Actinoalloteichus hymeniacidonis: one gene and its partner. The protein of the gene in region 2 binds, or shares a complex with, the protein of the main gene of each other region. Links are inferred from orthologs where the notes say so. Each region holds a gene or a part of one and is shown on either strand. Other genes may lie near its edges. The genes, in order: BKA25_RS10125 and BKA25_RS26130.

The links.
Region 1: the proteins of BKA25_RS26130 (region 2) and BKA25_RS10125 are in contact, whole or in part, in a cryo-EM structure (PDB 8Z1Y), measured with the Escherichia coli proteins. The link is inferred for Actinoalloteichus hymeniacidonis from one-to-one orthologs.

Annotation. Positions count from the first base shown.
Region 1 is NZ_JACHIS010000001.1:2,297,883-2,301,190, forward strand. What follows is about bases 168-3,160. They hold BKA25_RS10125 (ABC transporter permease), read right to left. Parts: upstream 2,106-3,160; coding sequence 1,230-2,105; downstream 168-1,229. Other genes in these bases: BKA25_RS10120 (gamma-glutamyltransferase family protein), read right to left, coding at 168-1,195; BKA25_RS10130 (ABC transporter permease), read right to left, coding at 2,105-3,058; BKA25_RS10135 (ABC transporter substrate-binding protein), read right to left, coding at 3,060-3,160. Also shown: more of BKA25_RS10120, read right to left, coding at 1-167; more of BKA25_RS10135, read right to left, coding at 3,161-3,308. UniProt on the Escherichia coli protein: Part of the ABC transporter DppABCDF involved in dipeptide transport. Responsible for the translocation of the substrate across the membrane.
Region 2 is NZ_JACHIS010000001.1:6,092,615-6,095,794, forward strand. Bases 316-3,180 are described here. They hold BKA25_RS26130 (ABC transporter permease), read right to left. Parts: upstream 2,321-3,180; coding sequence 1,310-2,320; downstream 316-1,309. Other genes in these bases: BKA25_RS26120 (ABC transporter ATP-binding protein), read right to left, coding at 316-372; BKA25_RS26125 (ABC transporter permease), read right to left, coding at 375-1,310; BKA25_RS26135 (ABC transporter substrate-binding protein), read right to left, coding at 2,370-3,180. In the rest of the region: more of BKA25_RS26120, read right to left, coding at 1-315. UniProt on the Escherichia coli protein: Part of the ABC transporter DppABCDF involved in dipeptide transport. Responsible for the translocation of the substrate across the membrane.

The DNA of each region.
Region 1 (3,308 bases), 3.8 Mb from region 2 along the record:
CCTTGGTCTCGCCGGAGGAGCCGACCGTCGGCTCGCCTGCGGCGGCGCCCGCGCCGTGCAGGTCGTAGGTGATACGCAGCGGCGGTTGGAAGGCGGTGCGGTCGGCCAACACACCGGGACGCAGCTCCGCCGAGGCGGTCTGGCCGATCTGCGCGCGCCGCTGGGCGGCGTACTCGGCGGAGAGCAGCGTGGCGGCGGGCGGGGCGAGATCCCCCTCGCCGTCGCCGTAGTAGGCGTCCCGGTCGGCCAGGGCGAGCTTCATCGCCTCGACGATGCGGTGCGCACCGGCGGAGGTGCTCGGGTCGATCTCGGAGTCCTCGAAGCCCTCCAGGATCGCCAGCGTCTGCAACAGCGCCGGGCCCTGGCCCCAGAAGCCGGTCTTGGCGATGGTGTGCCCCCGGAACTCCAGGGTCACCGCGTCCTCGTAACCGGCCGAGAAACCGGTCAGGTCGGCTGCGGTGATCACCCCGGCGTGGTCGGTGCCCGAGGCGTGTCGATGCGGGGTCTTGACGAACTCCTCGATGGCCTCGGCGACGAAGCCCTCCCGCCAGGCGGTCCGCGCCGCCTCGATCCGACCCTCCCGGTCGGCTGCGTCGGCCCCTGCGGCGACCAGCCGGTCGAGCACCTCGGCGTAGGCGGGCAGTCGGACCAGCTCGCCGGGTTGCGGGAGCCTGCCCTCGGGGGCCCACAGGTCGGCGGAGCTCGGCCAGTGCTCGGTGAACAGTTCGTTGACCTCGGCGATGGTGTTGCACACCCTCGGCAGCACCGGGTGACCGTTGCGCGCGTAGCCGATCGCGAACTCCAGGACGTCGGCCAACTCCCACGTTCCGTGGTCGCGCAGCAGAACGAACCACGCGTCGACGGCGCCGGGCACGGCGGCGGCCAGCGCGCCTGCCCCCGGAACCAGGTCGAGCCCCTCGGCGCGGAAGTGCTCCACGGTGGCGCCCTGCGGCGCGGGGCCCTGCCCGACGAGGACCTTCGGGGTCGGGTCGGCTGCGGTGGCGAAGACGCCGGTCAGATCGCCGCCCGGCCCGTTCAGGTGCGGTTCCACGATGTGCAGTACGAACCCGGCGGCGACCACGGCGTCGAAGGCGTTGCCGCCGCGCTCCAGCACCGCCGAGGCGGTGGCGGACGCGGTCCAGTGCGTGGTCGCGGCCATTCCGAAGGTGCCCTGCAACGTCGGTCTGCTGGTCATCGCGGGAGGGGGTACGAAACTCACAGGAAGATCCTCAGCGTCGAGTGGTCGGGTCGAGTGCGTCGCGTAGTGCGTCGCCGAACAAGTTGAATCCGAGACAGATCAGCAGGATTACCAGGCCCGGGAAGATCGCCGCCGTCGGGCTGCGCACCAGGTACTGCTGGGCGTCGGAGAGCATCACTCCCAGGCTGGGCGTCGGTGGTTGGATACCGAGTCCGAGGAAGGACAACGTCGCCTCGCCGATAACCGCGATCGGCATGATCACCGTGGCCTGCACGATGATCGCCGAGGTCGCGTTCGGCAGGATGTGCTGGCCGAGGATCCGGCCGCCGGAGGCGTCGAGCCCCTTGGCCGCGAGCACGAAGTCCTTACCCTTGAACCGCAGTGTCTCGGCGCGTACCACCCGGATCATGGTGGGGATCTGGGCGATGCCCAGCGCGATCGCCGCATTGGTCAGGCTCGGGCCGTTGATGGCCGCCAAGCCGACGGCCAGGATGAGGAACGGGAAGGCCAGCATCAGGTCGGTCAACCGCGACACGACCGCATCGAGCACCGGCCAATAACCGGCCAGCAGGCCCAGCGGGGTGCCGATCACGACGGCGAGCAGCACGGACAGCCCGCCCACCTGCAGCGAGGTGCGGGCACCGTGCAGGATCCTGGAGAGGATGTCCCGACCGAGATCATCGGTGCCCAGGGCGTATCCGATGGTCAGCGGCCGTTGGAATGGCGCGTCGAAATGCACCTCGGCGGGGGGATAGGGCGCGATCCAGGGTGCGAGGACTGCGGCCAGGACGACCAACAGCAGCAGGATCCCGCCGGTGATGCCCAGCGGGTTGCGCAGCAGTTCACGCCACACTCGACCTCGGGTCCTGGCGAGGTCGACGTGCACGGGCTCGGCAGCGGTGGACATCAGGCCTTACCTCCTACTCGGATCCGTGGGTCGATCAGGGTGTAGAGCACATCGACGGCGAGATTGATCAGGATGTAGGCGGCCGTGACCACGAGCACCACCGCCTGGATCACCGGGTAGTCCCGGCTGAACACCGAGTCGAGGGTGAGTTTTCCGAAGCCGGGCAGTCCGAAGATGCGCTCGGTGACCACCGCCCCCGAGATCAGCCCGCCGAGCTGCAGTCCCACGATCGTGACGACGGTGATCAGGCTGTTCCGCAACGCGTACCGCACCAACACGGTGCCGCGTCCCAACCCCTTCGCCCTGGCCGTGCGCACATAGTCGGCGCTCAGGGTCTCCAACATCGAGGCACGGGTCTGCCGCATGACCACACCCGCGATGGCGGTGCCCAGGATGATCGCGGGCAGTGTCAGATGCAGCAGCCCGCGCAACGGGTCCTCGAAGGGCGAGACATAGCCGGAGGCGGGGAACCAACCGAGGCCGACGGCGAGGTAGAGGATCGCCAGGATGCCCAACCAGAAGTTGGGTACCGACAGGGCGACCAGCGCGAACCCGTTGGCGGTCCATTCCGGCCACCGACCCCGGAACACCGCGGCCACCACGCCGGCCACCATGCCGAACAGGACGGCCACCACCAGCGCGTAGACCGACAGCTGGATCGTCACGGGCAGGGTGGTGCCGATCATCTCGGTCACCGGTGTCCCGGTGCGGACCGAATCGCCGAAGTCGCCGCGCAGGGCATTGGTCAGGAACCGCCAGTACTGCACGAGCACCGGCTGATCGAGGCCGAGATCGGCGCGAACGGCCGCCAGCTGCGCCGGATCGGCCTCCTCGCCCGCCATGGCCAGCGCCGGGTCGCCCGGTAGCGCCCGAACGCCGAGGAAGACCACCAGGGAGGCCAACAGCAGCGTGATCAGCGACTGCCAGGTCCGGGTGAACAGGTAGCGCCCCACGTCAGCCCTCCTCGATCAGGAAGCCCGCGCGGCCCAGCCGGACCACTCCGTCGGCGTAGACCTCCACGCCGCCGAGCTCGGAGCGGTGCGCGGTGAGGTTGCGCTGGCGGTACAGGTAGACGACCGGGTTGTCCCGATGGATGATCCGCACGATCTCGCCGTAGAGCTCGGTGCGCTCGGCCACGTCGTCGGTGGCGGTGGCCGCCGCGAGCAGATCGTCGACCTCGGCCGAGTTGTAGCCCGCGTAGTT
Region 2 (3,180 bases):
GGACATGCCGCGATGCCGCTCCAGCACCTCGGTGACCTGCAGGCCGATGGAGACCACCGGGTTCAACGAGGACAGCGGGTCCTGGAACACCATCCCGAGGTCCCGGCCACGGCGTTCGTCCATCTGCTTGCCGTTGAGCTTGAGCAGGTCGGTGCCCTCGAATTCGACGGTGCCGCCGACCTTGGCCCCGTGCTGGGGCAGCAGACCCATGATGGCCAGCGAGGTCACGGACTTACCGCAACCGGACTCGCCGACCAGGCCGACCGTCTGGCCGGGTTCCACATCGAAGCTGATGCCGTCGACCGCGGTGAAGGGCTTCTCGCCCTTGCGTTCGAAGACGACCGAGAGATCGCGAACTTCGAGGAGAGCCATCCTTATCGCCGCCTCTTCGGGTCAAGCGCGTCCCGCATCGACTCACCGACGAGGGTGAAGCCGAGCGCCACCAGGATGATGCAGCTCGCTGGATAGAACGCCAGGTGTGGATGTGAATCGATGATCGTCTGCGCGCCACCGAGCATCTGACCCCACTCGGGGATCGCGTCGTTGGCGGCGCCGAGACCCAGGAAGGATAGGGCGGCGGCGTCGATGATCGCGACCGCCAACACCAGGGTGGCCTGCACGATGACCGGGCCGAGTGCGTTGGGCAGCATGTGCCGGAACACGATCGCGCCTCGACGAACACCCAGTGCCTTGGCCGCCAACACGTGGTCGCTGGAGCGCTGCGCGAGCATCGCGCCCCGCAGCAACCGGGCGAAGACCGGGATCTGCACGATCGCCACCGCCAGGATCACGGTGAATTGAGTCTGCCCCGCGAACAGGGCGCCGATCGACACGGCCAGCAGCAGGGACGGGACCGACAGCATCACGTCGACCATCCGCATGACGAACGAGTCGACCCAGCCGCCGAAGGCACCGGCCAGGGTGCCGAGGGTGAGCCCGCCGCCGAGCCCGATCAGGGTGGCGAACAGCGCGACCAACAGGGTCTGCTGCGAACCCAGCAGCAACCGCGAGAGCAGGTCGCGACCGTTCTGGTCGCCGCCGAGCGGGTGGCCCTCCTGCGCGGGCGGAATGCTGTTGGTGGCCGCCGACACCTGGTCGGCAAGCATCCGGGTGCCAGGGTCGTGCGGTGCGAGGAATGGCGCCAACAGCGCCAACAGCACGAACAGACCGATGATGGTCACGCCGACCAGGAAGGTCGGGCTGCGGCGGAGTCTGCGCCAAGCGGAGGCCAGCAGGCTGGTGCCCGAGTCCGCTGCGGCCGTCTCGGCCACGGCGTCGATGCGCTCCTTGCGAGCGTTGCCTATCGCCATCACCGCGTCCTGATCCGGGGATCGATCGCCGCGTACGACAGATCGACCACCAGGTTCACCAGGACGTACACCATCGCCGCGGCGATGATCACGACCTGCAACACCGGAAAGTCCTTACGTTCGAAGCCCAACGCCAGCGCTTGTCCCAGCCCGGAGATGTTGAACACCCGTTCGGTGAGCACCGCCCCGGAGAGCAGCGCACCGGTCTGGAGACCGATGGTGGTGACCACCGGGAGCATCGCGTTGCGTAGTACGTGCCGCCGCCGGATCACCGAACCGGCCAGGCCCTTGGACTTGGCGGTGCGGACGTAGTCCTCGTCCAACACGTCCAGCACGGCGGCGCGGGTGATGCGGAAGATCACGGCGAACGGGATGGTCGACAGCGCGATCGCGGGCAGGATCAGGTGCAGCACGGCATCCCAGGCCGCATCCCATTCCCTGGTCATCAGGCCGTCGAGGATGTAGAAGCCGGTGATTCTGGTGGCATCCAGCCCGGTGCTCTGCCTACCGGAGGCGGGCAGCCAGCCCAGTTCGACGGCGAAGATCCACTTGAACAGGAAGGCCAGGAAGAAGACCGGGACGGCGATGCCGACCAGCGACCAGCCGATGCTCAGGTTGTCCAGCCAACCGCCTCGCCGCCGCGCGGCCAGGTAGCCCAGCGGGACGCCGACGGCGATCGCGATCAGGATCGCGAAGATCGACAACTCGAGGGTCGCCGGGAAGCGCTGGAGGAACACCTCCATCGCGGGAACTCCGCGCTGCACCCCGGTCGAGGTGCCGAAGTTCCCGGTGAGAGCACGTTCCAAGAAGCTGAAGTACTGCACGAAGATCGGCTGGTCCAAGCCCAGCTCGGCTCGCAACTGCGCTGCGGATTCGGGGGTGGAACGGTCTCCCAGGAGGGCCGAGACCGGCCCTCCTGGGAGTATCCGAAGCCAACCGAACAGCAGCACCGAGAGCACAGCGACGACCAGCACCATCTGGGCCAATCGCCGAACGGTGTATCGGAGCACGCGTTCGCCTTTGGTGGTGGGATTCGAGTCGAGTCGGGTCTCTTACGCCCTACTCTTCGGTCACGGTGATGGTGTTGAACTCCTCCGCCGTGAGGGGGCTGGTGACCAGGCCCTCGACGTTCGGGCCCACCACGATCGCGGGCGGCGAGTGCGACAGCGGGATCGAGGGCATCCAGTCGGACAGCATGTTGCGGTTGATGTCCTCGTAGAGACCGGCACGAATCTCGTCGTCCGGCTCGGCGTCGGCCTCCTGCAGCGCCTCGGACAGCTCCTCGCCGCCCTCGGACTCACCGGTGAAGAACTGGCCCTCGGTCTCGGTGAAGAAGGTGCCGATGAAGTTGTCGGCGGTGTTGTAGTCGCCGGTCCAACCGAGCAGGAACAGCTGGGCGTCACCCTGGTTGGTGCGCTCGGTGTAACCACCGTTCCACGAGGTGCTGACCGCTTCGACGGTGATGCCGACGGCCTCGAGGTCCTCGGAGATCGCGTTGAAGATGGTCTGCGGGTTCGGCATGTACGGCCGGGTGACCTCGGTCGGCCAGTGGAACTCCACCGTCAGGTCGGAGGCGCCTGCCTCCGCGAGCAGCTCCTCGGCGAGCTCCGGGTCGTACGCGTAGGTCTCGACGTCGTCGGCGTAGCCCTCGACCGACTCCGGGTAGAACTGGGTCGCGACCTCGGCACCGGCGGGCATCGTCGAGGTGACGAGCTCTTCGCGGTCGATGGCGTGCGCGAGGGCCTTGCGGACGCGCACGTCACGCAGCGCCTCGTTCTCCTTCTGGGAGATGCCCAGGTAGAGGATGTTGAACGGGTCGCGGATCTCGACCTTGTTGCCGCCGTCCTGCAAGGTCTGGTAGTCGGCCGGG